Regions from separate parts of the Arthrobacter sp. CJ23 genome, predicted to be linked through region 1. Evidence: riboswitches for the same ligand, from Rfam matches in the RefSeq annotation. Region 1 holds a riboswitch; each other region holds the start of a gene.
The links. A riboswitch is a leader RNA that binds a small molecule or an ion and turns the genes downstream of it on or off. The one in region 1 is predicted to bind glycine.
Positions count from the first base shown of each region.

Region 2: another riboswitch for glycine. It lies ahead of lipA (lipoyl synthase); the one in region 1 lies ahead of cycA (D-serine/D-alanine/glycine transporter).
Region 3: another riboswitch for glycine. It lies ahead of gcvP (aminomethyl-transferring glycine dehydrogenase); the one in region 1 lies ahead of cycA (D-serine/D-alanine/glycine transporter).

Region 1 is NZ_CP102950.1:809,264-819,677, reverse strand. Features, by position in the region: gene NVV90_RS03735 (ExeM/NucH family extracellular endonuclease) at 1-455, shown strand, start outside; gene cycA (D-serine/D-alanine/glycine transporter) at 527-1,993, opposite strand; glycine riboswitch at 2,150-2,247, opposite strand; gene NVV90_RS03725 (FAD/NAD(P)-binding domain-containing protein) at 2,337-4,325, opposite strand; gene NVV90_RS03720 (prolyl oligopeptidase family protein) at 4,442-6,712, shown strand; gene NVV90_RS03715 (ABC transporter substrate-binding protein) at 6,823-7,827, opposite strand; gene NVV90_RS03710 (iron ABC transporter permease) at 7,949-9,007, shown strand; gene NVV90_RS03705 (iron chelate uptake ABC transporter family permease subunit) at 9,007-10,101, shown strand; gene NVV90_RS03700 (ABC transporter ATP-binding protein) at 10,173-10,414, shown strand, end outside.
Region 2 is NZ_CP102950.1:4,049,800-4,060,213, forward strand. Features, by position in the region: gene ilvD (dihydroxy-acid dehydratase) at 85-1,956, opposite strand; gene NVV90_RS18265 (helix-turn-helix transcriptional regulator) at 2,034-2,861, shown strand; glycine riboswitch at 3,010-3,107, shown strand; gene lipA (lipoyl synthase) at 3,262-4,287, shown strand; gene NVV90_RS18275 (methylenetetrahydrofolate reductase) at 4,320-5,147, shown strand; partial or broken gene NVV90_RS18280 (formyltetrahydrofolate deformylase) at 5,156-5,275, shown strand; gene NVV90_RS18285 (zf-HC2 domain-containing protein) at 5,376-6,053, opposite strand; gene NVV90_RS18290 (sigma-70 family RNA polymerase sigma factor) at 6,050-6,547, opposite strand; gene NVV90_RS18295 (hypothetical protein) at 6,720-7,253, shown strand; gene NVV90_RS18300 (hypothetical protein) at 7,561-8,172, shown strand; gene NVV90_RS18305 (hypothetical protein) at 8,172-8,549, shown strand; gene NVV90_RS18310 (hypothetical protein) at 8,776-9,624, opposite strand; gene NVV90_RS18315 (DEAD/DEAH box helicase) at 9,849-10,414, shown strand, end outside.
Region 3 is NZ_CP102950.1:911,921-922,334, reverse strand. Features, by position in the region: gene gcvP (aminomethyl-transferring glycine dehydrogenase) at 1-2,458, opposite strand, end outside; glycine riboswitch at 2,634-2,731, opposite strand; gene NVV90_RS04195 (TetR/AcrR family transcriptional regulator) at 2,880-3,419, opposite strand; gene NVV90_RS04190 (MFS transporter) at 3,491-5,032, shown strand; gene NVV90_RS04185 (SRPBCC family protein) at 5,037-5,495, opposite strand; gene NVV90_RS04180 (metalloregulator ArsR/SmtB family transcription factor) at 5,505-5,864, opposite strand; gene NVV90_RS04175 (hypothetical protein) at 5,932-6,258, opposite strand; gene NVV90_RS04170 (cation diffusion facilitator family transporter) at 6,255-7,001, opposite strand; gene NVV90_RS04165 (helix-turn-helix transcriptional regulator) at 6,998-7,324, opposite strand; gene NVV90_RS04160 (hypothetical protein) at 7,327-7,641, opposite strand; partial or broken gene NVV90_RS04155 (hypothetical protein) at 7,709-7,897, opposite strand; gene NVV90_RS04150 (hypothetical protein) at 8,462-8,698, opposite strand; gene NVV90_RS04145 (MFS transporter) at 9,075-10,286, opposite strand; gene NVV90_RS04140 (Chromate resistance protein ChrB) at 10,283-10,414, opposite strand, start outside.

The DNA.
Region 1 (10,414 bases):
TGAAGGAGCACCAGCCGGTTTCGCCGGACTTCGCCCGCCGCTCCGTGGCCGTGGTGAACTCCACCGCCGCCGAGGTGAATGCCGGAGAAGCCATCGCCCTGGCCGTCTCCAAGCTGAACCTGACATCGATCGGCAGCCCGGCCAACACCTCCCTGGACGCCGTGTTTGTCGACGCCAAGGGCGCGGCGGTGGCCCTCGGTTCCGTGCCGGTCACGGCCGGTGCTGCCACCGTGGACCTCAAGGTCCCCGCCGCTGCGGCCGTCGGCACCGGCACCCTGGTGCTGACCGCCGTCGGGTCCGGAACCGTGGTCAAGGCCCTGGTGAAGGTTGCCGACAGCGGGCCGGTCCCGCCGCAGTGCACGCCGCCGGTCAAACCGGCCAAGTGGTACGACATCGCAGGCTGGCTCCGGTACGCGATCGCGTGGCTGGAGTACCAGAAGTGCCTTAGGGGCTAGGACCCCCGGTTCCCGAGCAAAGGCAATGCCCCTCAAGACCGTCGTTTTGAGGGGCATTGCTTTGCCGGCGATTACTTCTGCGCCGGCTCCGGTTCCTGTGCCCGGCCGGATTCCTGCACCAGCTCGGCCTGGAACGCTGCGTAGCGGGCGAGGTGTGCGGGCCGGCGGCGCAGGATGAACCAGGCGATGCCGAGCACCACGAACCAGACCGGGGTGACCAGCAGGGCCGTCAGCGTGTCCGGCTGCGTGGTCAGGGTCCACAGCACGAAGGCGAAGAAGGCGAACACCGCCCAGACCATCGGGATGCCGCCCGGCATCTTGAACTTGGACCCGTCATGCAGCTGCGGGCGGCGCTTGCGGAAGGCCAGGTAGCTGGCCAGGATGATCGACCAGACGAAGACGAAGCAGACGGCGGACACGGTGGTGACCATGTCGAAGGCTTTGCCGATGTCCTGGCCCGCGTACATGAGCACCACGCCGGAGAGCAGCAGCACGCAGGACAGGAACAGGGCGTTCTGCGGCACCTTGCGGCGGGAGAGCTTGCTGAACACCGACGGGGCGTCGCCCTCCTGCGCCAGGCCGTAGACCATGCGCGAGGTGGAGTAGATGCCGGAGTTGGCCGAGGACATGGCCGAGCTGAGGACCACCAGGTTGACGATGGTGGCTGCGGCGCCCAGGCCTGCCAAGGAGAACATGGCGATGAAGGGGCTGTGCCCGGCTGCGAACTGGGTCCAGGGCGTGACGGACATCAGGATGATGAGGGCGCCCACATAGAAGAGCAGCACGCGGATGGGGATGGAGTTGATGGCCTTGGGCAGGTTCTTCTCCGGGTCCTTGGCCTCGGCGGCCGTGGTGCCCACCAGTTCAATGCCCACAAAGGCGAACACGGCAATCTGGAAACCTGCCACGAAGCCCATGAACTCGTTCGGGAAGAAGCCGCCGTGGCTCCACAGATTGGTGAAGCTTGCCGGTCCGGCGTCGGACTGGAAACCGCTGAAGATCATGAACAGGCCCACCACGATCAGTGCCGCAATGGCGATGATCTTGATCAGGGCAAACCAGAACTCGGTCTCGCCGAAGGCCTTGACCGTGGTGAGGTTCAGGAGCAGCAGGATGGCTATGGTGACCAGGCCGGGGATCCACAGCGGGAGGGCGGGCCACAGTTCCTGCGAGTAGCCCGCGATGGCAATGACGTCCGCGATTCCGGTGATCACCCAGCAGAACCAGTACGTCCAGCCGGTGAAGAAGCCGGCCCACGGGCCCAGCAGGTCCGCGGCGAAGTCGCTGAAGGATTTGTAGTTCAGGTTGCTCAGGAGCAGCTCGCCCATGGCCCGCATGACGAAGAACAGCATGAAGCCGATGATCATGTAGACGAAGATGACGGAGGGCCCTGCCGCCGAGATGGTCTTGCCGGAGCCCATGAACAGGCCGGTGCCGATGGCGCCGCCGATCGCGATGAGCTGGATGTGCCGGTTGCTGAGCTGCCGCTCGAGGTGCGGCGCTTCCGCGGTGGTGGATGGTGGGCGCTGAATCGTCATGAGGAACTCCATCGTTCAGGCGGCACGGGGGTGCCACAATGATTCGGGTTCCTCCCCGCTCTGTCGTGGACCTGAGAGTTTCCGCGGCTCCTGCTCGCGCAGGACCCGCTTGCACCTTCGGTGAGCCCGGTAGACCGGACTGCTTTCCAGAGTTGCCTTGCCGCGGCGGTACATGGGCCTGAGAGATTCCTGGGGAGGGTTTGCTCCTACGGCGCCTGCTGAATGTACCGGCAGGACTCTCCCGCCGCAGATCATAAGCGTCTTCACTTGTCAGTGATGCGGCTCACACACTAGCGGGAATGGGATGCGCTCCGCAAGCGCGCCGCCACACGGCGCACGAAAACTACAGGCCGAGAATGCTCCGCGCGATGTCATCGGCGTCGCGCAGGGTCCGCTGGCCGCTGGCGTACGCCTGGCCCTCTGCCGGCCGGGCTTCGGCGGCGATGGCCGTCCCCCACTGGGCGGCGGACAGCTGCAGGCCGAGCACGTAGATGCCTTCCGTCACCGAGCCGTTGGCGCCCACCGGACGGTATGGGTGCGGTTCCACGTCCAGGCCCGAGGTCAGCACGGGGCTGCCCTCGGCCCCCATCATGACCTTCGCCCGGACCAGGCCGTCGGCGAACAGCCGCCGGAGGAGCGGCGAGACGTTGACGGCCACCCGGTTGGCCGGCGACATCGCCTCGATGAGGGTCCGGGCTTCCACGGGTGCGTCGTGGACCCACGGCGAGACCGCGCGGAACACCCCCGCACCCCGGTCCACGCTGAATTTGGGGTCCGGTCCCACGAAGCTCACGACGCCGGCCCTCGCCAGGGCGGCCAACTGCTCGGAACGCAGGGCGGGCGGCCCGCTGGCCAGCCCCTCGACGAACGACTCGAACCAGCCGCGCAGTTCGGCCACCCATGACTCATCGGTGATGCCGCCGTCGGCCACTGCCGTCTTGAGGATCGCACGTCCCGTATGCAGCGCCCCGATCGCCATCTTGACCGGGTCCGCCTCGCCCAGCGCCGAGCGCCGGGCGTCGTCGTCCAAGTAGGCGGTGACGGCGTCGTCGAGGTCCGTCCGGGAGTCGAACGAACGCCCGGCCAACGGTGCGGCAAGCCCCGGCAGATGCAGCCGCCGGGACGCGACAACGTGCCTGTCCACCAGGCCGGCCACCACGGCTTCCCAGCGCCCGGCCGCGTGGGCATGCGGCCGCAGGGCATCATCCAGGGCCGCGAGGAACTCCTCCGCGTCGCTCACCGCGACCGGTTCCGAGCGGGCCAGGGTGGCGTAGTATGCCCACAGGGCGTCCCGGTGCAGGAGCGGCCAGAGGTCATGGTCGAAGCCTGGCTGGATGCCCGCCGCCCTGAAGCGCGCGACGGCGGACTCCGTGAGGTATCGCAGCGTGACGCTCCGGGCGTAGTACCCGTCCAGCCCCGCCTTGGCACGGTATGGCGTGCCTCTCCGGGACGCGGCGACGATCCGCGGTTCCCGGCCCGAGGGCCGGTATTCGAGCACCCCGCCGGATCCGCCGGCCTTGACGAACACGCCGCCGCGGCCCTCGGTCAGCTGGCCCATGACGTCGAAGAAGTTCAGGCCCATGCCGCGGACCAGCACGGTTTCCTGGTCCGGCACCTGTTCCCAGTCGACGTCGGCCGGCGCGGCGGGCGGGACGTAAAGCAGGCCGAGTTCCCCGGCCGCGTCCTTGAAGGCGCGCTGCTCGGGGTTCAGTTTGGATTCGATGTGCCCGAGGGCGAGGACCAGCGAATCGACGGCGAGGCTGCCGCCGCCGGCGAGTTCGACGTCGAAGCCTCCCGTGGTGGGCCGGGCGGCCGTCGCGCTGGTTTCGTGGAAGGTGACCGTGACGCCGTCGGGCAGCCGCTCCAGCAGTTCTGCCAGCGTCCACCGCAGGTAGCGCCCGTACAGCGCGCGGCTGGGGAAGCTGTCCGACTCCAGGCCGGCCAGCTCGGCACGCTCCGCATCGCTCAGCCCTTTTCGGTCCGGCCCGGCGCCGTACAACCCGCCGCCGTCCTGCCGGCGGGCGGCCCGCCACTGGTCAAAGGAACTGCCGGCCAGCGGCGGCGCAAGCCCCGGTTCCTCGGGGATCAGCGTGGGGTAGAAGGACTGCGTGTTCATCAGGTACAGCCGCGACTGGCCGGGCTGCCAGACATGCCCGGCACCGGCCGGGTAGGGGTCCACGACGTCGATGTGCAGCGAGCGTCCGGGGGTGGCCGGAGCGTCCCCGGACCGGGCGGCGCCGGCGGCCCAGTTGGCGAGCAAACGCTCCAGCACGCTGGTGCCGCGGGGGCCTGCCCCGATCAAAGCCACACGGATGTTCTGCGATTTGCCCACGGTCAAGCCTAATCCCCGATGCCCCCTACCCTCGCTTCGCTGCGGGCAGGGAACCCGGAACCGTGGGCCCATCCTGTGACTTGCTTCCTGTCGGAGGGTGTTGCTTGGATGGGTAGATGACCACCACAGCAGCTGATCACACGCCACTGCCCGAGAACGAAACTGCCCAGGAGTCCAACCCCGGCGGCGCCACCACGGCCGCCCCGGAGCCCACGGATGAAAACGTGTGGCTCGAGGAAATTCATGGCGAGGCGCCGCTGGCCTGGGTCCGCGAACAGAATGCCCGGACCGAAGACCTGCTCGAAGACGCCGGTTATGCCGCCCTCGAAGCGGGCATCCTGGAGGTCCTCGATTCGACCGACCGGATCGCCATGGTCAACAAGCGCGGAGATTTCTACTACAACTTCTGGAAGGACCAGGAGAACCCCAAAGGCCTCTGGCGCCGCACCACCTGGGAGAGCTACCTGAGCGAGGACCCCGAATGGGATGTCCTCCTGGACGTGGATGCCCTCGCCGCCGCCGAGGGCGAGGAATGGGTCTTCCACGGCGCCGGTTTCCTGCGCCCCGCCGAGGGCGAACCGCACCGGCTGGCCATGATCTCCCTGTCCCCCGACGGGGGCGACGCCAACCGGCACCGGGAGTTCGACGTCCAGACGCGCACCTTTGTGGATCCGGCCGCCGGAGGCTTCGACATCCCCACGGCCAAGGGCCACACGAGCTGGCTCGACGCCGACACCCTGCTGGTGTCCAGCACCGCCGGCGGCCTGCCCGCGACAAGCTCCTCCTACGCCCGCACGGCCGTGCAGCTGCGCCGCGGCGAATCCCTGGCCCAGGCCCCGAGAATCTTTGAAATCCCCGAAGACCACATGCTCGCGATGGTCGCCCACGATCCCACCCCCGGGTTCGAGCGGACTTTCGCAGTGGACTACATCGACTTCTACAACCGCACCACCTCGCTGCTCCGCGGCGGGGAATGGATCGCCATCGACGTGCCCACGGACGTCAACATCAGCGCGCACCGCGACTGGCTGCTGTTCCGCCCGCAGCAGGACTGGGACGTGGACGGCACGGTCCACCCGGCAGGCTCGCTGCTCGCCGCCGGGTTCGAGGACTACCTGGCCGGCGTCCGCTCCTTCGTGGTGCTCTTCGAACCGGACGAGTCCACCTCGCTGCAGTCCTGGAGCTGGACCAAGGACTACCTGCTGCTGAACCTCCTGCGGGACGTCTCCTCCGAAATCCGGGTCCTGAATCCCGCGCGCACGGACTCCACCGGGGCCTGGGCCAGCACCGTGCTGGACGCCTGCCCGCCGCTGCACGACGTCAACGCCTACGCCGTGGACGACGAGGACGAAGCCGCCGGGGATGAGGCCGCCGGCAACGACTACTGGCTGGTCGCCACCGGTTTCACCACGCCCACCACCCTCACGCGGGGCACCCTGTCCCAGGGTGAAGCCACCTACACACTCGATTCAGGGCGCGACGGCGGTGTGGCCAGCCAGCACACGGTGGTGAAGTCATCGCCGTCGTTCTTCAACGAATCCGCATACGAGGTCCAGCAGCATTTCGCCGTCTCTGCGGATGGCACCCGCGTTCCGTACTTCCAGGTGGCGTCCAAGGAGCTGGTGCTGGACGGCCAGAATCCCACGCAGCTTTCGGGCTACGGCGGTTTCGAGGTCTCCCGCACCCCGGCTTACAGCGGCACCGTGGGCCGGGCCTGGCTGGAACGCCGCACGGACGACGCCGCCATCCCGGACAGCTCCGAGACCCACTCCCGCGGCGGCGTGTACGTGGTGGCGAACATCCGCGGGGGCGGCGAATACGGGCCGTCCTGGCACCGCGCCGCCCTGAAGGACAAGCGGCACCGCGCCTACGAGGACTTCGCGGCCGTGGCCCGGGACCTCATCTCCCGCGGCGTCACCAGCCGCCGGCGCCTCGGCTGCGTGGGCGGTTCCAACGGCGGTCTCCTGGTGGGCAACATGCTGACCCAGTACCCGGAACTGTTCGGCGCCGTGTCCTGCGGCGTGCCCCTGCTGGACATGCGCCGCTACACCAAACTGTCGGCCGGTGCCTCGTGGATCGCCGAATACGGCGACCCCGATGTCCCCGAACAGTGGGAGTACATCCGCACTTTCTCGCCCTACCACCTGCTCCGGGACGGCGTGGAATACCCCGAGACGTTCATCTGGACGGCCACCTCGGACGACCGCGTGGGGCCCGTCCAGGCGCGCAAGATGGCCGCCCGGATGCAGGCCATGGGCATTCCGAACGTGTGGTTCCACGAGGCCCTCGAGGGCGGGCACGCCGGCGCCTCGGACAACCGCCAGGCGGCGTCCCAGCAGGCCCGCAGCAACCACTTCCTGTGGCGGGCCCTGGCCGGCGGCAACTAGCGGACAGCCGTCCGGGCCGGCACACGCGCGCCGCGCACAGTAAAGGGAAGGCCCCGCCGTATTGGACCGGTCCAATACGGCGGGGCCTTGCCTTTCAGCCTGGCAGCAGGCTACTCGGCCAGATGGGCGTCTACGCCGAATTCCTTGGCGACCTGGGTGATGACCTCATTGGCACCCTGGATGCTGACCGAGGAAAGGAACACGCCGTCGTCGACGCTGACCTTCTTGCCGGCCAGGCGGCTCCACAGCGGGTTGCCTTCGAAGGCCTTGACCTGGGCGCGGGACTTGTCGCCGGCGGCACCGGCCGGGGTGTAGGCGGAGACGAAGATGACCTTCGCTTCGGCCTGGAGGATCTGCTCCTGGGAGAGCGGCACGAAAATGGCCTTGTTCGTGTCCGGGCCGTCCTTGGGACGCGGGATGCCCATGTCGGCCATGATGGCGCCGATGAACGACGTCGAAGAGTACAGCCGAGCGGTGTCCTCGCCGGCGAAGCGAAGCAGCGAGTACGTGGCGGCCGGGTCCTTGGCCAGGATGGCCGCGCCCACCTTCTTGGCCCGGTGCTCATAGTCCGCGACGATCTTTTCGGCCTTGGCCTTCTCGCCCAGCGCGTCACCGAGGAAAACGACGTTCTGCTTCCAGGTGGGCCCGGTGCTCTCGGAGAAGATCGTCGGAGCGATTTTGGACAGCTGCGGGTAGATGGCCTCGTGGCGGACCTTGGCGGAGACGATCAGGTCCGGCTTGAGCTCGAGGATCTTTTCCAGGTTGGGTTCCTGCAGCGTGCCGACGCTCTTGGATTCCTTGGTTGCGTCCTTCACGTCGCCCAGGTACGGGGCGAAGGGGTTGGCAGGGTCCTGGCGGTAGTCGATGTAGCCCACGAGTTCGGCACCAAGCAGCAGGGTGGCATCAATGTAGCTCGAGTCCAGGGCCACCACGCGCTTGGGCTGAGCCTTGATCTCGGTGGCGCCCATGACGTGCGAAACCGTCTTAGGGAAGCCCGCTGCCGCCTCGCCGGTGCTGGCCGGGGCGGACTCGGGGGCGCCGCAAGCCGTGACGGCGAGCAGTGCGGCGGCAGTGGCGACAGCCGCCACCTTGCTGGAGATCTTGGGGAGTTTCACGTAGTTGACTTTCAACAAAGGATGCGAGGGTAACCAAACTAAGGCTTACCTTAGGAACGACGTAGACTGTACCAGCCAATACGAATTACGCAACAATAGCGTTTCGCAATTAAGGAACCACGTGACACCCCAGACCACCGGGCTGCCCCGGGCGGGCCGAACCGGCCGGACCGGCCCGCCTCACGGGACCGGCCCGACTCGCCGGAGCAAACTGCTCCTGGCGCTGGCCGCCTTCCTGCTCGCCGTCCTCGCAAGCATCGCCTTCGGCGGCCAGCCGTCCAGCCTCGGCGATCTATCGCACGCGCTCTTCGCTCCTGACGGCTCCACCATGGACGTCACCATCCGCGAACTCCGCTGGCCCAGGACGGTGACAGGGATCGTCGCCGGCATGTGCCTGGGCCTTGCCGGCGTGCTGACCCAGGGACACACCAGGAACCCGATCGCCGAGCCCGGCCTGCTCGGCATCAACCAGGGCGCGGCCCTGGCAATCGTGGCCGTCACCGCCGTCGCCGGGCCCCTGCTGCCGTTCAACCAGGCGATCCTGGCCTTCGCCGGGGCGCTGGTGACCTGCGCGTTGGTCTTCTCCATCGGCAGCGCCGCACGCGTCGGCGCCACTCCGGTCACCCTGGTCCTCGCCGGCGCCGCGGTCTCGTTCCTGGCCGGCGGGCTGGTGTCCGGGATTGTCCTGCTCAACGAATCCGCCCTCGACACCCTCCGCTTCTGGCAGGTCGGTTCCCTCGTGGCCCGCGACGGCGTCCTGGAATCCGTCTGGATCTTCGTGGCCGCGGGCGTGGTGCTGGCGTTCGCCAACATCGGCCCGCTCAATGCCTTGGCCCTCGGCGAGGAAAACGCGGTGTCCCTGGGGGTGTCCGTGCGCCGCGCGCGGTTCCTGGGCATCGCCGGCGTGACACTGCTGGCAGGCTCGGCGGTGACCTTGGCAGGCCCCATCGCCTTCGCCGGACTTCTCGTCCCGCACTTTGCCCGCTTCATCGCCGGAGCCGACTACCGGTGGCTCGTCCCGCTGTCGGCGCTCCTTGGCAGCGCCCTCGTCTTGTTCGCGGACACCGCCGGGCGGCTGATCGCCCGCCCGGGTGAGCTGTCCGTGGGAGTGGTGCTCGCCGTCGTCGGGGCCCCGTTCTTCATCCATCTGGCACGGCGCAAGAGGCTGGTGACCATCTGATGACCACAACAGGGGCCGGGCTGAAACTCAGCAGCTACGCCGGAATCCACGCCATCCGGGCCGGGCGGACCTCGTGGCGCTGGCGCCCGCGGACCGTGGCGGTGTCCGTCGCGCTGGCCGTCCTGGTCTTCGCGGCCATGGGCGTGCATGTGGCCTACGGAGGCCTGCCCCTCGCCTACGGCGACGTGCTGCGCTCCCTGCTGGGCGACGCTTCACAGCCGCGCACGTACCTCGCCGTGACCGAGTTCCGGGCCCCGCGCATGGTGGCGGCCGTGGTGGTGGGCCTGTGCCTGGCAGCGGCCGGTGCCATCACCCAGACCGTGGCCCGCAACCCCCTTGCCAGCCCTGATGTCCTGGGCATCACCTCCGGCGCCTCGCTCGGCGCCGTGTCCGTGCTGGTGCTTGCCGGTGGCGGTTACGCGGGGCTTAGCGGCGCGGCCGCCACCATCGGGCTGCCGTCCGCGGCCTTTGCCATGGGCCTGTGCACCGGCGTGGCCGCCTACGTGCTCGCCTACCGCAAGGGCCTGGACAGTTACCGCTTGGTCCTGGTGGGCATCGGACTCACCGGCCTTGCCACCAGCCTGACCACCTGGCTGCTGACGCTCGGCGATGTCACGAACGCCGGGCAGGCGCTCACTTGGATGATGGGATCGCTCAACGGCAAGGACTGGGCTCTGGTGGTTCCCATGACGCTCCTCGCGGCCCCGCTGCTGCTTCTGAGCTTCCTTGCCGGCCGCTGGCTGGAGCTGCTCAGCTTCGGCGACGAGGCCGCCGTGGGGCTGGGCATCCGTTCCGGACGGGTCCGCGTCATGTGCCTGAGCCTGGCGGTGGTGTTGGCGTCCATCGCCACCGTGCTGGCCGGTCCCCTGGCCTTCGTGGCGCTGGCGAGCCCGCAGATCGCGCGCCTCGTCTGCCGCACGGCGGTTCCCTCGGTGCTGCCGTCCGCCCTCACCGGAGCGCTGTTCGTGCTGCTGTCCGACACGATCGCAGCCCACGCCCTGCCGGTGTCGCTGCCCGCCGGCGTCGCGACCGCCGTCGTCGGGGCCCCCTACCTCATCTATCTCGTCCTCAACTACCAGCGGAGGCTCGCATGAGCACAGCATTGTCCGGAGCCCCCACGTCCAAGGATCCGCAGGCCAAAGATCCGCGGGAGGTTTCCCTTCCCATGGGTTCCGTTCCACAGGGCCCGACGCCGGCCGGCCCGGCGCTGCAGGCCCGTCGCCTGACGCTGGGCTACGACGGCAGGGAGATCGTCCGTGAACTGGATCTGGACATCCCCGACGCCAAGGTCACCTCGATCATCGGGCCCAACGGTTGTGGAAAGTCCACGCTGCTGAAGGGACTGGGGCGCGTCCTTCCGGCGCTGGGCGGCGAGGTCTTGCTGGATGGGCGGCCCTTGACGTCACG
Region 2 (10,414 bases), 1.4 Mb from region 1:
GCATACAGACAGCCCCCTGCCGGTCCGCTGGTGCGGACCCGCAAGGGGCTGTGTCTACTGCTTGGTGTTGCCTACAGAGTGGTGCTAGACCAGCGTGGCGGTGGCCCGCAGGGGTTCCAGCGGCACGTGCCGCACCGCTCCCTTGTCTGCCGAGAGCGCGAACGCGGCGTAGGCGCGCAGCGCCGGTGAGACGGCACGCTCACGGTTGCGGGGCTGGTAGCCGGTGGTGGCTTCCAGCAGTGCACGGCGGCGGTCAAGTTCGTCGTCGGGCACTTCCACCGTGATGGAACGGGAGGGGATGTCGATGGAAATCGTGTCCCCGTCCTCGACGAGCGCGATGGCTCCTCCCGCGGCAGCCTCCGGGGAGATGTGGCCGATGGACAGTCCCGAGGTGCCGCCGGAGAAGCGGCCGTCGGTGATCAGGGCGCACTTCGCGCCCAGCCCCAGGCCCTTCAGGAACGACGTCGGGTAGAGCATTTCCTGCATGCCCGGGCCGCCGCGGGGTCCTTCGTAGCGGATGACCACCACGTCGCCGGCCACGATCCGCTTGCTCAGGATGGCCTCCACGGCGGCATCCTGGGATTCGAAGACCACGGCCGGGCCGGAGAACTTGAAAATCGATTCGTCCACGCCGGCGGTCTTCACCACGCAGCCGTCCACCGAGATGTTGCCCCGGAGCACGGCCAGGCCGCCCTCCACGGTGTGGGCGTTCTTGACCGAGCGGATGCAGCCGTTCGCATCGTCGGTGTCCAGGGTGTCCCAGCGCTCGGACTGGGAGAAGGCCGTGGCGGAGCGGACGCAGCCGGGGGCCGCGTGGAACAGTTCGACCGCGGCGTCCGTGGCCTTGCCGCCGCGGATGTCCCAGTCGTCCAGCCAGGAGCGCAGGTCCGGGCCGTGGACGGAGCGCACATCGTGGCGGAGCATTCCGCCGCGGTCCAATTCGCCCAGGATCGCGGGGATGCCGCCGGCGCGGTGGACGTCCTCCACCAGGTAGTCGCCGTTGGGGGCAACCTTGGTGAGGCAGGGGGTGCGGCGGGAGATCGCGTCGATGTCTTCGAGCGTGAAGTCCAGCTCGGCCTCCTGTGCTGCGGCGAGCAGGTGCAGGATGGTGTTGGAGGAGCCGCCCATGGCGATGTCCATGGTCATGGCGTTCTCGAACGCCGCACGGCCGGCGATGGCGCGCGGCAGTACGCTTTCATCGTCATCGGAGTAGTAGGCGTTGGTGATGTCCACGATCGCCTTGCCGGCGTCCTGGTACAGCGCCTTGCGGGCCGTGTGCGTGGCCAGGATGGTGCCGTTGCCCGGCAGCGAGAGGCCGAGCGCTTCGGTGAGGCAGTTCATGGAGTTGGCCGTGAACATGCCCGAGCAGGAACCGCACGTGGGGCAGGACGTTTCCTCGATGGCCAGAAGGTCCTCGTCGGAGACGGAGTCGTTGACGGCGTCGGCGATGGCGGAGATCAAGTTCAGGCGCTTGCGGACGGTACCGTCCACCAGGACGGCGGTGCCGCCCTCCATGGGGCCGCCGCTGACAAAGACGGTGGGGATGTTCAGGCGCATGGCGGCCATCATCATGCCGGGGGTGATCTTGTCGCAGTTGGAGATGCAGATCAGGGCATCGGCGCAGTGCGCGTTGACCATGTACTCCACCGAGTCGGCGATCAGGTCGCGGGAGGGCAGCGAGTAGAGCATGCCGCCGTGGCCCATGGCGATGCCGTCGTCCACGGCAATGGTGTTGAATTCGCGCGGGATGCCGCCGGCCTCGATGATGGCGTCGGAGACGATGCGCCCCACCGGCTGGAGGTGGGTGTGTCCGGGGACAAATTCGGTGAAGCTGTTGGCGACGGCGATGATCGGCTTGCCGAAATCGGCGCCGTTGACGCCTGCAGCGCGGAGGAGGGCGCGGGCACCGACCATGTTGCGGCCGTGGGTGACTGTTCGTGAACGTAGTGGAGGCATCAAACCAGTCAACCAGTGAGGGGCCCGCAGTGGAAGTCGGCGCTGGTACTAGTAGTGGGAGTGCTAGATTCGATGGAATGAATGATGAACGACGGCGGGAACTGGGCCAGTTCCTGCGCGACCGCCGGGCGAACCTCGTGCGCGCGGAGCTGGGGCTGGCGCCCATCGGCCGCAACCGCACCCTGGGGCTGCGCCGGGAGGAGGTGGCGTCCTTCGCCGCGGTCAGCGTCACCTGGTACACCTGGATCGAACAGGGCCGGGAAGTCAACGCCTCCAGGCAGGTGCTCGAGGCCATCGCGCGCGTGCTTGGCCTGACCGGTGCTGAAAAAACGTATGTGCTGGCGATGGGCGGCTACACGCCTGTTCCGGCCGCCGAGACGGCCATGATCGAGGAAGCCCCCGCACACCTGCAGCGCCTCCTTGATTCCCTCGGCTTCCCGGCCTTCGCCGTGGCCCCGGACTGGGGCATCACCGGCTGGAACCGGGCCTACGCCGGCCTGTACTCGCGGATCGCGTCCGTGGACCCGGCCGAGCGGAACCTGCTCTGGCTGATCTTCACGGACCCGCACCTGCGCGAGATGCTGCCCGACTGGGAAGAGACCTCACGCCACTTCGTGGCCGAGTTCCGGGCCGAGGCGGGTGCCCGGCTCGGATCGGCGGCCCACACCGAGCTGATCAGCCGGCTCGGCAAGGCCAGCCCGGAATTCGCCCAGCTCTGGGCCGACCGCGGCGTGGAGCGGTTCGCCTCAAGGCAACGGGTCTTCCTGCATCCCGTCCTGGGCGAACTGGTCTTTGAACAGCACCGCCTGGTGCCCTCGGACGCACCGGACCTGCACCTGGTCATGTACGCCCCGGTGCCGGGTACGTCCACCGCACAAAGGATGCCGGCACTCGTGGCGGGCTAGTGCGGAGGTCCCTTCCCAACACTCGCAAGCTCGTGTCGGGGCCCTCGGAACGCCGTTTGGTCCTGGCGCATTGCCCGCCTGTGCTTTGCGTGCTCTCCGGGCACCGGCTATCCTGTGTGATGTGTCACCCCACGGTGGCACGCGCTTATGATCTGCGGCGGGAGAGTCCTGCCGGTACATTCAGCAGGCGCCGTAGGAGCAAACCCTCCCCAGGAATCTCTCAGGCCCATGTACCGCCGCGGCAAGGCAACTCTGGAAAGCAGTCCGGTTTACCGGGCTCACCGACGGTGCAAGTGGTCCTGCAGGAGCAGGGACACGGAATCTCTCAGGTCCAATACAGAGCGGGGAGGAACCCGAATCATCGTGGCACCCTTGTGCCACCTGAATTATGGAGTTCCTCATGACCCTGGCACCTGAAGGCCGCAAGCTGCTGCGCGTTGAACAGCGCAACGCCGCCGTCCCGGTCGAACGCAAGCCCGAATGGATCAAGGCCAAGGTCCAGATGGGCCCGGAGTTCGTGGGCCTGAAGAACCTCGTCAAGAAGGAAGGCCTGCACACCGTCTGCGAGGAAGCCGGCTGCCCCAACATCTTCGAATGCTGGGAAGACAAGGAAGCGACCTTCCTGATCGGCGGCTCCGAATGCACCCGCCGCTGCGACTTCTGCCAGATCGACACCGGCAAGCCCTCCCCCGTGGACCGCTTCGAACCCACCAAGGTGGCCCGCTCCGTGCAGGCCATGAACCTGCGCTACGCCACCGTCACCGGCGTGGCCCGCGACGACCTCGCGGACGAGGGCGTCTGGCTCTACGCCGAGACCGTCCGCAAGATCCACGAACTGAACCCCGGCACCGGCGTCGAACTGCTCATCCCGGACTTCTCCGGCAAACCCGAGCACATCGCCGCGATCTGCGACTCCGCCCCGGAGGTGTTCGCGCACAACGTCGAGACCGTGCCCCGCATCTTCAAGCGCATCCGGCCCGCGTTCCGCTACGAACGCTCCCTGGACGTCATCACCCAGGGCCGGGACCTGGGCATGGTCACCAAGTCCAACCTCATCCTGGGCATGGGCGAAACCCGCCAGGAGATCTCCGAGGCCCTCGCGGACCTGCACGCCGCCGGCTGCGACCTGATCACCATCACCCAGTACCTGCGCCCCTCCGAACGGCACCTGCCCGTGGACCGCTGGGTCAAGCCCCAGGAATTCGTGGACCTCGCCACCGAGGCCGAGGAGCTCGGCTTCCTGGGCGTCATGTCCGGGCCCCTGGTCCGCTCCTCCTACCGCGCCGGCCGGCTCTGGGCCACCGCGATGCGCAAGAAGGGCCGGCAGATCCCCGCCCACCTGGCCCACATCGCCGAAGGCATCCAGGACTCCGGCACCACCCGCCAGGAAGCCCGCACCATCCTCGCCGCCCACGCCGGCGCCTGACACCCGTACCTGAGACCCGTAGAGGATCAAAGATGTTCCCCACACGACTTGAGATCATCCCTTCCGAGGGCATCGTCGAAAAGGTCCGCGCGGCCGTGCCGCTGGGCACCACGCTCACCATCACCTGCCTGCCCCACCACGGCATCGGGCGCACCATGCGGGCCGCCGTCGAGCTCTCGCGGCTCGGCTACAGGGCCGTCCCGCACCTCGCGGCCCGTGCCCTGGAGGACCGCTCGCAGCTGGCCGGAATCCTGCGCGACTGCGACGGCGCCGGCATCCGGGAAGTCTTCGCCGTCGGCGGGGACACGCCGCGGCCCGCAGGACCCTACGGCACGTCGGCAGAACTGATGGAAGACATCGCCCAGTACTCCGGCGGCAGCATCGCCGTCGGCGTGGCCGGCTACCCCGAGGGCCACCCGGCCGTGTCCGGACTGGACCTGCTGGAAGACCTGCTGACCAAGCAGCACATGGCCAGCCACGTGGTCACGCAGATGTGCTTCTCCGCCCCGAAAATCGTCGACTTCGTGGCCCTGCTGCGCCGCGAAGGCGTGGATCTGCCCGTGTGGGCTGGCGTGGCCGGCGCCGTTCCCCGGACGAAGCTCGTCTCGCTGGCAACCCAGATCGGCGTCGGCACCTCCCTGAAGTTCCTCAGCCGCAAGGGCCCGCTCGCCCGCCGGCTCCTGAGCGGGGACCGGTATTCGCCGGCGCCCCTCGTGGCCGGACTCGCGGAGAACCAGGACAGGATCGCGGGCATCCATCTCTACACCTTCAACAGCCTGGACGCAGCCGCTGCAAATCAGGCCGCCGCGGACCACGCGGCCGCACCGGACGCCCTCGGCACCGCACCGGCGTCGGCCTGAGGGAGCACCCCGACGACCTCGTGGCGGTGGGCCGGGACGCCGAGTGCAAGGCGCTGAGCAACGCGGTCCGCTGGCACTGCGAGGGCAGGATCCTGCTGCTCGGCAACCGGACGGTGATCCTGCGCTAGCGGGCCACCAAGCTTCCGGGCGCCTTATCCGAAATTTGGGATAAATATGGATTGATTGAAATAGAACTTGCATTGGGCAGGAGGGCCTTCGGCGGCCGTGCTACGGCACCGAAATCGCGGCCACCGTGCGCTGGGCTTCGTCTCGGAGCTCGACGCCGGCGATCCCGGCCAGCTGCACGGGCGTGGCGCCGGTGACCTTGATGCGGCCGCTGGGCGTGGCGGTCCAGCCGCAGGCAAGCTCCTCGGCGCCGTCCCGGCCCTTCACCCACAGGTACAGGGTGCCCTCCAGCGGCATGCTCCGGCCGTCCACCTCCAGCTCGGTGCCCCAGGTCTTCTTCACCATGCCCACCGTCAGCTGCAGCCCGCTGCCCGCCTGCACCGAGTAGCTCGCGTCCGGTTTGGGCGGCTGGTTCAGCAGCGGCCCGGCCAGGAAGCCCAGCGCCAGGCAGGCGGCGGCGACGCCCGCCATAACAGCCGAGCGCCGGCGTCGGGACGTCCGCCTGCGCGCCGCAAGCTCGTCCAGCACCTTGTGCTTGAGGGTTTCGGCAGGCTCCACCAGGAGCGGGGAGGGGTCGACGGCGGGGCGCCCGGCGGTGAGCGCCACGGCGTCGGGCGCGGGAACGGCGTCGAGCAGCGCCGGAAGGCTTTCGAGCTCCTCAAGCTCGCGGCGGCACTCCGCGCACCCGGCGAGGTGGTCCTCGAAGGCGCGCGCCTCGGCCGCTTCCAGGCCGCCCAGCAGATAGGCGCCGAGCAGCTGGTGGATGGCGTTTCCGCTCATCGTGCCACCCCCATTTCGTCGAGGATCGTGCGGAGGGCCTTCACTGCGTAGAAGGCCCGGGATTTGACGGTGCCGCTGGGGATGTTCAGCCTCAGGGCCGCCTCGTTCACGGTGAAGCGCTGGTAGTGCAGGGCCACCAGGACCTCGCGGTGCTCGGTGCTGAGCCGGAGCAGCGCCTCTTCCATCAGGACACGGTTCAGGAGCTCGTCCACGCGCTCCGAGGCGCCGCGATCCGGCAGGTCTTGCTCGCCGGTTTCCGAGGGCCGGCGCTGGGCCTTGCGGTAGTTGTCGATGATGACGTTGCGGGCCGTGCGGAACAGGTAGCTGCGCAGGCTTCCGGTGATCTGCGGGGCGTGCTGCCACACGCGCAGGATGGTTTCCTGCACGACGTCGTCCGCCAGGTTCGCGTCCGGCGTGCAGCTGAGCACAAAGCGGCGCAGCGCGGTCCCATGGTCGCGGTAGATCGCGGCCACCACGTCCTCGTCCAGCGGCATCCTTGCCTCCTGTGTCTTCCGGCAGTTCCCGGCTCCGGGCATTCCGGCTCTTCTGCGATACGACGTGCCCATCGCGGAAAAGGTTCAGTCCCGTGAACCATTCTTCCCCCGGCGGCGTCGTAGGAGTTAGCGCCCGGCCACCTTTCGGCCGGCCCTAGCAAAGGAGCCAGACATGAAGAAGCAACTCGGCCTCGGACTCAGCGTGCTGGCGTTGGCCGCAGCCATCACTGCCTGCGGCGGCACCACCGGCACCACGCCCACCTCGTCCGCACCGGCGTCGAGCGCCCCGTCCTCGGCGGCTCCGACGTCGGCCGCGCCTTCCAGCCCGGCCGCCGCTGCCGCTGAACTGAAGACCGCAGCCTCCAGCGCCGGCCAGATCGTGGTGGACGGTAAGGGCATGAGCGTCTATTTCTTCACCAAGGACGTCAAGGATTCGGGCACCAGCGCCTGCGCAGGTGCCTGCGTGGCGATGTGGCCGGCCGTGACCACCGCGTCGGCCACCCCCTCGGTTGACGGCGTCACCGGGACCATCGGGACCATCACCACCGCCGACGGGAAGAAGCAGCTGACCATCAACGGCCTGCCGGTCTACTACTTCGCGAACGACAAAGCCCCCGGCGACATCCTCGGCCAGGGCTTCAGCGGCGTCTGGTACCTGGTGAGCCCTACCGGCGAGATGATCAAGGGCGCCGCGATGGGGTACTGACCACCAACGCGGGGTCAGTTACGGCCCATGTCGGGGGTCATGATGGGCCCTAACTGACCCCGCGTTGCTTGCGCCCGGACCATCCCGCTGCCGGTTCGCCGGAGGGCCCGCAGCGCTCCGGCGGGGCCCATCTTCGGCCGGAGTCACTTGACTTGCGTTGGATGGGTTGTCCGCTTAGATTGTCCGGACTGGAGCCTCCTTGAGGTTCCCGGAGGAGGCGCAGTTCCCCCGCTCAACCAGGCGGGTTCAAGGTCTTATGGGGGTATACATGATTCGTGCATCACATTGGTCCAGGGTTTTGCGGTTCGTGACCACGCTCGTAGCGGTGTTCGCTGTTGTTTTCGCGTCCGTAGCGCCAGCCAACGCTGCCGGGAACCGGACGGTGGTAGGCAGCAGCGAAGGTGCTGTACTGCTGGAGCCGACGCCGGCCCAGAAATCCGAGGCGATGAAGCGGCTGGAACAGGCCCGCCTGGCCGATCCTGTCGGCTTCGCAAAACGTCTGCACCTCATCCAGGGCTCGAAGGAACTCACGCAGTACCTGTCCGCGGACAACCGCTTCGACGCCGGGTTGCAGCAGCAGTTCCTGGCAGCGGCCATGCCAACAGATGCCCTTGAAGCCCTCGTGTCGATGACAGATTCCGGTTACCTCGCCCTGGAAATAAAGGACGGGCCGGGAAACACCAAGGTCGCGACACTCAGCAAAGCCAAACCATCCATGATCGGTGGAGGCAAAGGCAGCATTGCGATGAAACCAATGTATCCGCAATGCGCGTCCGCGTGGGCCGCTCTCTGGGCCTGGTGGGGAACGAACATGGCCTTCTGCGGTGCGATGGGCTTTTTCGGCCCCATGGCCATGATCGGCTGCTCGGCAGCAATGACGATCGCTGGAGGCGTTATTGACTTCAACAGGGGGTGCTGATGAACACCACAACCGAACCCGCGCAACGGAACTACTGGCTGGGGCTATCCGCGATGTACGGGCTGACCTTGAGCGTGGTAGCCATGGCCCCCTGGCCGTGGCCCTTGATCATGGTGGCCTCATTTCTGCTCTTCGCAGCCCTCCAAGCCATGCACTACCGCCAACTCGGCCGCCACATCCAAGGCAAACTCGCCACAGCGAACCCGGGCGGGGCCGCCCTGACCGGAACCTTCGGACTCGGCGCTATCCTCCTCCAAGGTTCACCAATTGCCTTGTGGGCCGGCCCCCTGCTGGGGCTCATCACGTTCATCGGCACGTACCTCTACCTACATAAGTACGGACGCTTCCACAAAGCTTCCTCCGCAACAACAAACTAAGAAGAAGAAGTAAGCAAGAGGGCTCCGCCCGGGGGTTGAACCAGTTCCCCCGGGCGGAGCCCTCTTGCTGGAAAGTCCAACACACCCAAAATTCAAAGCGAGCAGCGAACGTACCTTTACCGCCAACCGCTGTTCAGTTCTTAATCAACCCCGGGGTTCCCTGGCTGAGCTTGCGAGGCCAGGGGGACGGTGGGGAGGATGTCTGCCGCCCAAACGCGGCGAGGAACTAGGCGTCCTCGAACTCCTCGGACTCTTCGAACTCCACGGCGGCGATGATTTCCTTGGTCTCCGGGTGGATCATGAAGGCCTCGTCGTCGTCTTCGACCATGATGTAGTCGCCGTGGTCCGTGGCGAAGTGCCAGGCCAGGGTCTTCTCGCCGTCGTGGATGTAGTTGGGGTCGCCCATGGTGATCTTCTGCAGCTCGTAGCCGGCCACGGCGCAGAGTTCGCGGATGATGAGTTCGAACTCGGGGGCGTTCTCCAGTGCCTCTTCGGCGGCCTCGGCCTGGCGTTCCTCAAGGTTCGGGATGAGGGCGACGCGGCCGGCGATGTGGGCCTTGAGCTCCTCCTCGTCCAGGACCAGCAGGTTCTCCTGGGCACGGAGCCAGGCTGCGTTCAGGACCACGATGTCTTCGGTTTCCAGCAGTGCCTCGAACTCGCCGTCGAGCTCCTCCAGTTCGGTGACGGCCTCCGGGGTGGCCTCGGACTCGTCCAGTTCACCGTCCAGGTAGACCTCGGCGTCGTCGTCACTGAGGGCGTCGAACGCGGCAACGGTGCGGTTGAACAGGTCCAGGTGGCCGGCGGCGCCCATGCCTGCCAGGCCGGCCCGGACGTAGCCGTCAACCTCTTCACGCTCCGGCACGGTGAACACGTACTGGGCGAAACCGCCGGAAAGCGCCTGGGTCAGGTAGAAATCGACGAAGTAGCTGCCCAGTGCGTTGGGGGCCATTTCCTCGCTGATGAGGAGTTCCTGGTACATCTCATTCACAACGTCCACGTTGGCGTCCACGACGTCCTCGTTGCGGCCCTCGAGGCCGGCCTTGGTCAGAACGACGGGGTACTCATTGCTGGTCATGGGAATTCCTCACTGCTGAAAGCTGGTGGTGCTCCGGACACCTTCAAGGTACGCGCGGCAAGGCGTCCGCAATCGATATGGAGGTTAACGCCGGGCGAAGTTTGGGGGCCGTTTGCGGCTGGCCCACGCCGCCCGGGTTCCCTGGCCTCGCGTAGCGAGGTGAGGGAGGCGGTGGGGCTGGCTAGGATTAGGCAGATAACCTTCTTCCGAAAGTAGCCGTGCGAATGCCGTCCCACACCGATGACAACTGGGAACTGGCCATACAGACTCCTGCCATAAACGACCGCTCGCTGGCGGCCGGACTGGCGTACGCCATGGGCAGCAGGGTGAGCGGGATTTCCTTCGACCCCGCCACCGGGCTCATGATCGGCAAGGTCCGCGGGAACGGCCCGCAGCCGTATTCGACGTCGGCAAAACTGGTCCGCAAGCCCGTCGGCTGGACCTGCACTGTGGGCATCTGCAGCTGCCCGGTCCGCAAGGACTGCAAGCACGTGGCGGCGCTGCTCTTCACCGCGGAGGACCACCCGCTGGTGCGCGCACAGCTCATGGCCGCCACCACCAGCCCGCAGACTTCGTCCCGCCCCGGCTCCACGGACCAGGGCGGTTCCTCGCGCCCGGCCTGGGAGCTGGCGCTCAACAAGCTGATCGCGCAGCCGGGCAGCGCCTCCCCCGGCACAGGCCTGCCGCTGGCCCTGCAGTTCGAGGTCGAGGAACCCGCCACGCACTTCTCCTACACGGGCCGCCGGGACCCCATGCGCAGCGTCCGCCAGCTCAAGGCCCGCCCCGTGAT
Region 3 (10,414 bases), 100 kb from region 1:
CCGCGGTGACGCCGGTCTTGGCCGTCAGTTCGCGCAGGTCCAGGATGCACTCGTGGGCCACGAGTCCGCCTTCGCCGGTGTACAGGACCGGGAAGGACTCGTTCAGGCGGGCAGCGATGTAGTTCGCGGCCAGCAGCGCGGACTTGGTGGCCTCGGTGAGGCCGGCGCCGCCCATGAGCTTTACGTAGGCCCAGGAGATGGGCAGCACGCCGGCAGAGCCGAAGCGCGATGCCGAGATGGCCACGCCGTGGCCGGCCTCGTGGGCTGCCTTGTTGGCATCGCCCGGCATGAACGGTGCCAGGTGGGCCTTGGCTGCCACCGGGCCGACGCCCGGGCCGCCGCCGCCGTGCGGGATGCAGAAGGTCTTGTGCAGGTTCAGGTGGGACACGTCGCCGCCGAACTTGCCCGGCTGGGCCAGGCCCACGAGCGCGTTCAGGTTGGCGCCGTCAACGTACACCTGGCCTCCGGCGGCGTGCACCGAGTCGCAGATTTCGCGGACGTCGGCGTCGTACACGCCGTGCGTGGACGGGTAGGTGATCATGATGCAGGACAGGACGTCCTTGTTTGCCTCGATCTTGGCGGTCAGGTCCGCGTGGTCGATGGTGCCGTCAGCGGCGGTGGCCACCACCACAACCTTCATGCCGGCGAGGACGGCCGACGCGGCGTTGGTGCCGTGGGCCGAGGCCGGGATGAGGCAGACGTTGCGCTGCTCGTCGCCGCGGGACAGGTGGTAGCCGCGGATGGCCAGCAGGCCGGCGAGCTCGCCCTGGGAGCCGGCGTTCGGCTGGATGGAGACCTGGTCGTAGCCGGTGATTTCGGCGAGGTCCGCTTCCAGGCCCTCGATCAGTTCACGCCAGCCGGCGGTCTGGGAGTCCGGTGCGAAGGGGTGGATGGAGGCGAACTCCGGCCAGGAGATGGCTTCCATCTCGGCCGTGGCGTTCAGCTTCATGGTGCACGAACCCAGCGGGATCATGGTGCGGTCCAGTGCCAGGTCGCGGTCCGAGAGCTTGCGGATGTAGCGCAGCAGCTGGGTCTCGGAGCGGTGGGTGTTGAAGACCGGGTGCTGCAGGTAGTCGGAGGTGCGCTCGACCGCGGCTTCCAGCCCGAAACCTTCCACGGACTCACGTACCTCAGCGCCGAAGACGCCGGCGACGGCGGCGACGGTTTCCGGCGTCGTGGTCTCGTCAACCGAGATGCCGACCGTGTCGGCGTCGATGCCGCGCAGGTTGATGCCCTCGGCCTCGGCGGCGGCAACGATGTCCGCTGCCTTGCCCGGGACACGGACAGTGACGGTGTCGAAGAAGCTGCCGTGCAGGACCTCCAGGCCGGCGGCCTTCAGGGACGCGGCCAGGGTGCGGGCGTTGTTGTGGACGGTCTCGGCGATCGACTTCAGGCCCTCGGGGCCGTGGTAAACGGCGTACATCGAGGAGACGATGGCCAGCAGTGCCTGGGCGGTGCAGATGTTGGACGTGGCCTTTTCGCGGCGGATGTGCTGCTCGCGGGTCTGCAGGGCCAGACGGTACGCGGGGGTGCCGGCGTCGTCCTTGGACACGCCAACCAGGCGGCCTGGCATGGAGCGCTCAAGGCCCTTCTGGACGGCCATGTAGGCAGCGTGCGGGCCGCCGAAGAACAGCGGCACGCCCAGGCGCTGGGTGGAGCCGACGGCGATGTCGGCGCCCTGCTCGCCCGGAGGCGTGATCAGCGTCAGGGAGAGCAGGTCAGCGGCGACGGTGACCAGTGCGCCGCGCTCCTTGGCGGCGGCGATGACGGCGGCGTGGTCGAACACGCGGCCGGAAACGCCCGGCTGCTGCAGGACGATGCCGTTGATGTCGCCGTCGGGCAGGCCCTGGGAGAGGTCAGCGACCTCCACCTCGAAGCCGAGCGCCTCGGCGCGGCCCTTGACGATGGCAATGGTCTGCGGCAGCACATCGGCGTCGAGGACGGTCTTGCCGTCGTGGGCTGCCTTGTTCTTGTTCGCGCGGCGCATCATGAGGACGGCCTCGGCAACGGCGGTGGCTTCGTCCAGCAGGGAGGCGTTGGCGATGGGCAGGCCCACCAGGTCCTGGACCATGGTCTGGAAGTTCAGCAGCGCCTCGAGGCGGCCCTGGGAGATTTCGGGCTGGTACGGGGTGTAGGCGGTGTACCAGGCCGGGGATTCGAGGATGTTGCGGCGGATGACCGGCGGCGTGACGGTGTCGTAGTAGCCCTGGCCGATCATCTGCACGGCGGTCTTGTTCTTGGCAGCGAGCTTGCGCAGCTCGGCCAGGACCTCGACCTCGCTGAGGGCGTCCTGCAGGGTCAGCGCAACGTCCTGGCGGATGTCGTTGGGGACCGCGGTGTCTACGAGCGAATCGACGCTGTCGTAGCCGACGGACTTGAGCATGGTGTCGATGTCGGCCTGGCGGCGGGCGCCAATATGCCGGTCGACGAAGGTGGTGGAGGCTGAACTAACCGTCACGAAGGAACTCCATTACTAAGGCGGCGCAGGGTACGCCGCAGTGGTTCGGGTTCCTCCCCGCTCTGTATTGGACCTGAGAGTTTCCGCAGACACAGGTCTGCTTGCACCGTCGGTGAGCACAGCGTGTTCAGGTGTCATTGACACCCGTGGACAGCTTGCTGCTTTCCAGAGTTGCCTTGCCGCGGCGGTACATGGGCCTGAGAGATTCCTGGGGAGGATTTGCTCCTACGGCGCCCGCATCACTTGCCTGCAGGACTCTCCCGCCGCAGATCAAAGGCGTATTTAGTTGTTCTAACACGGGTTGCAGCTGCCGGTGACGACGGCCACAAGCACCCATTCTCCTATGGACGGGGCCTGTCCGCAAATGGCAATTTTTGCACCGCTTCACACAGGCGGGCCACCCGGCGCGCGGTCCCGCGAGTCAGCCGCGGAGGCGGTCCAGCGTCGCCAGGAGGGAGTCGACGTCGGCCTGCCGCCCGGGCGCCGCACCGCCGGATGTTCCCTCGAACATGGCATTGAAGTAGAGGCCGTCGCCCATGTAGCGCACGGCCTTGGCAAGCTCGGGCCCGACGTCGTCCGCGAGCACATCGAGCCACTGCTGCTGGATTCGGGCGAAGCGCCGGCGCGTTTCCTCGTGAGCCACCTCGGCCAGGCGGGTGGAGGCCACAAACACCCGGTCCAGCGGAGTGTCGGCCCAGAGCGAGGATTTGATGAAGTAGGCGGCGGCACCCTCGGGGGCTGACTTCATGCCCTCAATGTCATCCTGCGCCAGCCGGTCCATGCGCTCGAGCAGCGAACCGATCAGCGCTTCCTTGTTCGGAAAGTGGTACAGCAGGCCGCCCTTGGAGACGCCCGCCCGCTTGGCGACGGCGTCGAGGGTTGCGGCGCGCTCCCCCACCTCGATCAGCAGGGCTTCAAAGGCATCCAGGACCGCGTCCCGGGCAACTGGTTTTCGTGGCATGGCTCCTATCATCCCCTAGTTCCGCCGGCATTCATTTGAAACTGTACCGTCTGGACGGTACAGTAATGAATATGCTCAGCCCGACCACAACCCTGCACAGCCCCACCACCTCCACCCCGTCCGCGCCGTGGCGCGACTGGGCCGCCCTGGCCCTGCTGATGGTCCCGGTGCTCCTGGTGGCGGTGGACAACACCGCACTGACGTTTGCGCTGCCGGAAATTGCCCGCTCGCTGGACGTGGGCGGCATGCAGCTGCTGTGGATCGTGGACGCCTACCCGCTGGTGCTGGCGGCCCTGCTGGTCTCGATGGGAAACCTGGGCGACAGGATCGGCCGGCGGCGGCTGCTGCTGATCGGCAGCACCGGCTTCGCCGTGATGTCGGCCGTGACGGCGTTCGCGCCGTCGGCAGAGTGGCTCATTGCCGGACGTGCGGCGCTGGGCATCTTCGGCGCCATGCTGATGCCGTCCACGCTGTCCCTGATCCGCAACATCTTCGCCGACCCGAACCGGCGGCGGCTGGCGATCGCTATCTGGGCCGCCGGCTTCTCCGGCGGTGCCGCCTTGGGCCCGATCTTCGGAGGCTGGCTCGTGGAGCACTTCTGGTGGGGTGCGGTGTTCCTGGTGGCGGCATTCCTGCTGCTGCCCCTGCTGGCGCTGGGCACCTTCCTGATCCCGGAGTCCCGGGATGCCAACCCCGGCCGCGTTGACGTGACAAGCATCGTGCTTTCCATGCTGGCCATGGCGCCAACCGTCTACGGCATCAAGGAATTCGCCTCGCACGGCATGGCCCCCCATGCAGCCGCATTCGTGACCCTGGGCCTGTTCATGGGCGTGCTGTTTGTGCGCCGGCAGCGGCGCCTGGACTCCCCCATGCTGGACGTCCGGCTCTTCGGCAACAGGGTGTTCAGCACGGCCATCGCGGCCAACATCCTGTCCCTGTTCTCAATGACGGGCTTCTTCTACTTCTTCGCCCAGCACCTGCAGCTGGTGGACGGCCAGTCCCCCATGCAGGCCGGAATCGCCATGGTCCCGGCCCTGCTGGCCACGGTGGTGGCAGGCCTGCTGGTGGTGCCCCTGGTCAGGAAGATCCGCCCAGGCCTGGTGGTGGCGGGCGGATTGGCCCTCAGCGCCGCCGGCTATGCGGTGGCAGCCCTGGGTGACCACGGCCAGGGCCCGGTGTTCCTGCTGTCCGCGCTGCTGCTGATTGCCCTGGGCGTGGGTTCGGCGGAGACGATTTCCAACGACATGATCCTGGGCGCCGTCCCGGCGGACAAGGCGGGCGCAGCGTCAGCGATTTCGGAGACCGGCTATGAGCTGGGTTCCCTCCTGGGGACCGCGGTGCTGGGGTCGATCCTGACCGCGTCCTACCAGCACAACCTGCTGCTGCCGGAAGGGCTTTCAGAGGCAGGGGCCGGGCAAGCAGGGGAAACGCTGGCCGGTGCGGTGGAGACAGCCGCAGCCCTGCCCGCTCCCCTGGCGGAGGCCCTGACCGCAGCGGCCCGGGCAGCCTTCGAATCGGGCGTCCATGTCACCGCGGCGATCGGGCTGGTACTGATGGCCGGCGCGGCAGTGCTTGCCGCCGTCGTGCTCCGCCACGTGCCGACCGCGAAGTAGCCGCTCAGCTGCCTTCCACGAAGGCTTGGAGGGCATCGAGGAGTCCCTCGGTGCCCTCTTTGCGGCCTTCCACATGGTCTTCGTCGGTGAAGTAGGCGCCCTGTTCGGTGAGGGTGAGGCGTGTGCCTTCGCCGTCGGCCTCCATCTCGATGGTGGAGAGGGAGACTGACATGCGTTCGCCGTCGAGCAGCATCTCGTAGCTGTAGACGATCCGCTGATTCTCAACGATGTCGTGGTAGACCGCCTTCATGGTGGAGACGAAGCCGCCTTCGGGGCCACCGGAATCCGTCTCGCTGCCGCCTTCGCGGAAGTCCAGGCTGGATTCGCCTTGGGCCCACTCCTCCGGGCCCACGAACCACTTCTTCTTGTTGCCGTAGTCCGCGAAGGCGGACCAGACGCGGGATACCGGGGCGTTGAGTTTGCGTTCAAGGCTGAAGCTCGCGTGCGTAATGGGCGTGGTCATGACGTGCTCCTAGTGTTCGTTGGCCGGAGTGGTGTTATCCGGGATGCTGAGGAACTCCTCCAGGCGGTCGAGGCGCCGCTCCGCGCTGGTCCGGCGCAGGCCGAGCCAGGCTTCGGCGGACCGGACCGCTGAGGGCACGATGCTGCAACTGCGGACCCGTCCGGTCTTTTCGCTGCGCACCAGCCCACTGTGTTCCAGGACCTGAAGGTGCTGGACAATCGCCGGCAGGCTCATGGAGAAGGGCTTCGCCAGCTCCGAGACCGACGCCGGTCCCTCACAGAGCCGGACCACAATGGCCCGGCGGGTAGGGTCGGCGAGAGCCTGGAACACGGAATCGAGATCCACGTCCTGCCGCTGATTGTTAAGCATATGCTTAAGTATCCGCCGAAAGGCCGGGAAGTCAAGGGGTCACTGGTTCTCGTCCCGATCAGGACCCCTACTTGGGCTGAGCCGCCCGCAAGATGGCCAAACGAACCGCCAGACGCAACGCAGCGAGGCTGGGCTGTCCCGAGAGGCCGTCCGGAGTCGGATACACGCGGCATGTCACGGCAGGCTCGGCACTCGACGGGAACAGGTCCCTTCCACCGATCATGAACGTCGGCGAACCGTGGAAGCCCAGCTCCCGGGCTTCGTCCTCGGAGCTGACTTCCCGGACATGCACCTCGGCATCCCGGCCCTCTTCGGCCAGGGCCCTGCGGTACAGCTCCAGTGCCGGGCCACTGTTGGGGCAGTCCGCAATGATGCGCAATTCGTAGTTGGTCATGGCTGCTCCTTCCCGAGTCCAAAGGCCACGGCCCGGGGGTGGGACCCGGATCCGCATTCCTCGCAGCAGCCGGCGGCAGCATCCTTCTCCGCCGCGGGCTGGGCTGCCTCGGTGCGCGGGACTGTGCAGCAGACGTCTCCGCGCCAGGCGTTGACGCCTTCACGGACGGCGATGACGGCAATGACCAGGGCGGCGCCGGCGTCGGCCCACCACCAGCCCAGGGCGCTGTTCAGCAGCAGTCCAGCGAGCAGCACCGCGGAGAGGTAGGTGCACAGCAGGGTCTGCTTGGAATCGGCCACGGCGGTCCGGGAGCCGAGTTCGCGGCCGGCGCGGCGCTGCAGCCAGGACAGGACGGGCATGATCGCCAGGCTCAGCACCGCAATCACGATGCCCGGCGTGGAGTGCTGCGCCTCGCCGCCGCCGGCCAGCGAGCGGACGGCGTCGACGGCGACGAAGGCCGCCAGGGCGAAGAAGGAGACGGCGATGATCCGCAGCGTCAGGTGCTCGCGCCGCTTGGGGTCCTTGGCCGAAAACTGCCAGGAGAGCGCGACGGCGGAGGCCACCTCGATCACCGAGTCCAGTCCGAAGCCGATCAGCGCCGAGGAATCCGCGACGCCGCCGGCCCAGAGCGCCACGATGGCCTCGATGACGTTGTAGGTAATGGTGGCGGCGGCGAAGATCCGGATGCGGCGGCTGAGGACGGCGCGGCGGGCCAGGCCGGGCGCCTGCTGCAGGGCGGTCATACCAGGCACTCGCCATCCGGAGCGCAGCAGGCAGGGTCCACGGCCAGCACGACGCCGATCAGGTCCGTGATCGCATGGCCCAGCCGGGCGTCGGCGAGCTCGTAGCGGGTCCGCCGGCCGTCCGGAAGGGCCACCACCAGGCCGCAGCCGCGAAGGCATGTCAGATGGTTGGACATGCTCTGCCGCGACACCCCGAGGGCGTCGGCCAGCTCCGAGGGGTAGCCGGGTTCTGCGGCCAGCGCCAGCAGGATCCGTGCCCTGGTGGGATCAGAGACCGCGTAGCCGAACCGCGCCAGGACCGGGGCGTGCGTGAGGGTTTCCATTCTCAAAATGTACATCGACACGTGTATTCAGGCAATTCTGTACAAACAAAAAAGTGAGATCTCGACTCTTTCATTGGGTGAAAGAGCCGAGATCTCACTTTTGGGGAGCATGGCTCGCCGTCCGGGGCCAGGGCGGGTGCGATGGCGTCCAGGATCTGGCTGGCCCGCGGGGTGAGCTCGGGCCGGTCCGGCAGGAAGAGCGCCTGCGATCCCACCAGTTTCACGGTCAGCCCGCGTTCCCCGATCTGGCACTGGACGTTGGCATCGAACTGGGCCGCCTTCAGCGCGGATTCCATCTGCCCGGTGAGGCGGTCCACCTCCTTCAGGGCCAGGTCGGTAGTTCGCGATCAGTTCAACGACGTCGGCGAGGCTCTCGCGCACGACGGATGCGGCGCCGTTGAGCGTCACCAGGTGCGTGTCCGGGCTTTCATGGATCCGTTCGTGACGTCCGGATGCACCGCGAAGCGGGTGCCGTTGAGGCGAGTGGCGTTGAGGCGGGTGGCGGGACTGTCCGAACCCGCACCTGAAGAACACGCTGTGAGACTTCGTGCTTCGTTGAACGGATCCATTCATCCTTTCTGAGGACGACGCCCAGAAAGTCGTCATGTCTCAAGTGGGCGCGTGCTGAACAACATCTGGTCGAATCCCTGGAACCATGTTTTCGTTGACTTATGGAAGTGCACCTGGGAGCCATGTGAAACGCCGTCCGGTTCCGAAGATTCATGGCCAGATCGTTGCTGTCGCGCTCTCGATGCTTGCGTCCTTGGTCCTGCTCCTGGTTCCGGTCTACGTAAAGGTAAGACTGACGAACGGCGGGCCAGGGCAGGTTAGCCATTCAACCCTGTTTGAGACAGTTGGGGCATCCGTCTTGGTGCCGCTACTCATTCCTGTGGCTCTGACCGCACTGCCCTTCCTGCTAAAGGGGAGGGCACGGATCTACCTGTCCGTTCCGACCACTGCTGCTCTCGCCGTGTTCGTAGTGATCGGCTCCGCAACCGTTGGTTGGTTCTATATACCCGCCCTGATCGCCGCCGTCGCTGGAGTCGCCCAAGGCAAGTCCAGCAGGCCGCCAGCCAGGCCCGCCAGTGGTTCCGCGTCTGCTGACCGCGGCCTCAGGATGCCCTGACGGCGGCGCCGTCAGGGAACCTCGGGCGCTTCGCCGTTCCCTACCGCCTCGATCCAGTCGACCGCCTCGTCCGAGAAATAGAACCCTGAGAGCCCGGTCTGACCAACCCACCAGGCATCGGAAGGAATCGGCCCGCCGACTTGGGTGATCTCCGTAACCACTTCCGGGGGAACCGCGTCGCCGTTGTTCTCGATCAGCCATTTCCGGGTGGACGGCTTCAGCTTCAGCCACCAGTGCTCGATACTCATGGCCGAAGTCTGCCATGTCTGCCGATCGAGAGGGAGTAGCTGCACGTTCTCGAGAATCGGGCCCACTAAGAGCGTGCTAAATCTTCGCCGGTAGGCATATGGAACCCATTAAGACCCCGGGCGGCCGTCCCCTCCGCAGGAGATGAATCCACCATGGAGTGCATTGCCTTCAACAAGGGAACGGCACGCGATGCGACTGTCCCGGGCACGCGTCCGAACGACTACGTGGTCGATGACGTCGGCGATTTCATCTACCACCAGTCCGCCATACCACCCACCGTTTCCTCGCCCCGGGTGCGGGCTCGATCTGTGACGTCGAGATCCGCCCCCGCAAGCGGAATCTACAGCTCTCGGGAGCCCAGCAACATCCTGCTTCCTAGGTCTCGGCTTGGCTGCGTCTTGCTCGGTTCCCAGTGACACGGGGCAGGCTGGCGGCAGCTACCAGCAGCGCGAGGGCTCCGAGGCCAAGGGGCAAGGCACTGACCGTGGCGATGCCTCCGACGAGAAGCGGGCCTCCGGCGTCGCCAAGTTCGCGGCCGAGTTCGGCCGAGCCCATGGTCCTTCCCATTCGTTCGGGCGGTGTGGTCTCGGCCAAGTGGGCAAAGCCCAAAGGCGTGGAGATGCCGATGCCCGCACCAATTGCTGCGGCCGAGATGAACAACGTAACCGGCCCCGGCACCAGGGCGATGAGGGCCACGCCGCTTGCCGTGAGCAGGAGCCCGGTGGTCATCCCGTGGCTGTCGCCGATGCGTTCCTGGTCGCGCAGCGCGCCAATCCGGGGTTGCACAAGCAGCGAGGCTATCGCCAGGACGCTTACCGTTGCCGTGCCTGCGACGGGGCCCATGCCATGTTGAGCCGCCAAGGCGGGAAGGAAGCCAATCGCCGAGCCCATCGCGGCCGTGGAAGCGGCGAGAACCAGTGTGGGGACCAGGAAACGCCGTTCCGTGACTTGTCGGGCCAAATCAATGACCGTGTACCGCTGGCGCGGGAGCGGATCCAGATGGGGGACGCAGATGAGGACCCACACGGCTGCAACTGCTGCCAACACGGAGAGCGCGGCAAAGAGCAGCGTGAAGCCTCCGGCGAGTATCAGGCCCGCGCCCAGCAGTGGCCCGATGACGTAGCCGAGGCTCTTCCAGGATCCGTACCGGCCGAAGTACGTGCCGGCCTTCTTTCCACCGGCCCTGCGTGCGACCATGGCCGACGCTGCCGGGGAAAAGGCTGATGCCGCGGCTCCTTGGCCGAGGCGTGCCAGTCCGAGCATGAGCGGATCGCTTCCCCACAGCCCGGGAAGTGAAAGAACGGCGAATGCCAGGAGGCCCCCGACAATGACGGGCTTGGTGCCGGTCCTGTCGCTGAGCGCGCCGAAGATGGGTTTGAGGAACACCTCTGAGATGTCATAGGCAGCCAGCAGCAGCCCCAGAGTATGCAAAGTCAGGCCGATGTTCTCGCTTTGGGCACCCATGCCTGCAGCAATGCTGTGGGCACCGAAAGCCGTCACGAAACCGGCTGCATACAAGGGCGCGGAGGAGGTCGCGGCGCCCAGCCGAGGTCCCAGCCGTGTGGGGCTCAGGGGCGAGGGGCTCATGAGTGGACTTCCCGGTAGACGAGCCCGGCGAACTCATCCAGCGCTGAGGTGCAGCGGACCAGCATTCCCTCGGCCTGTGTTGCACCGGCACTGCCGAAAACATCGCGGGCGCGGATGGTCCGCGACCA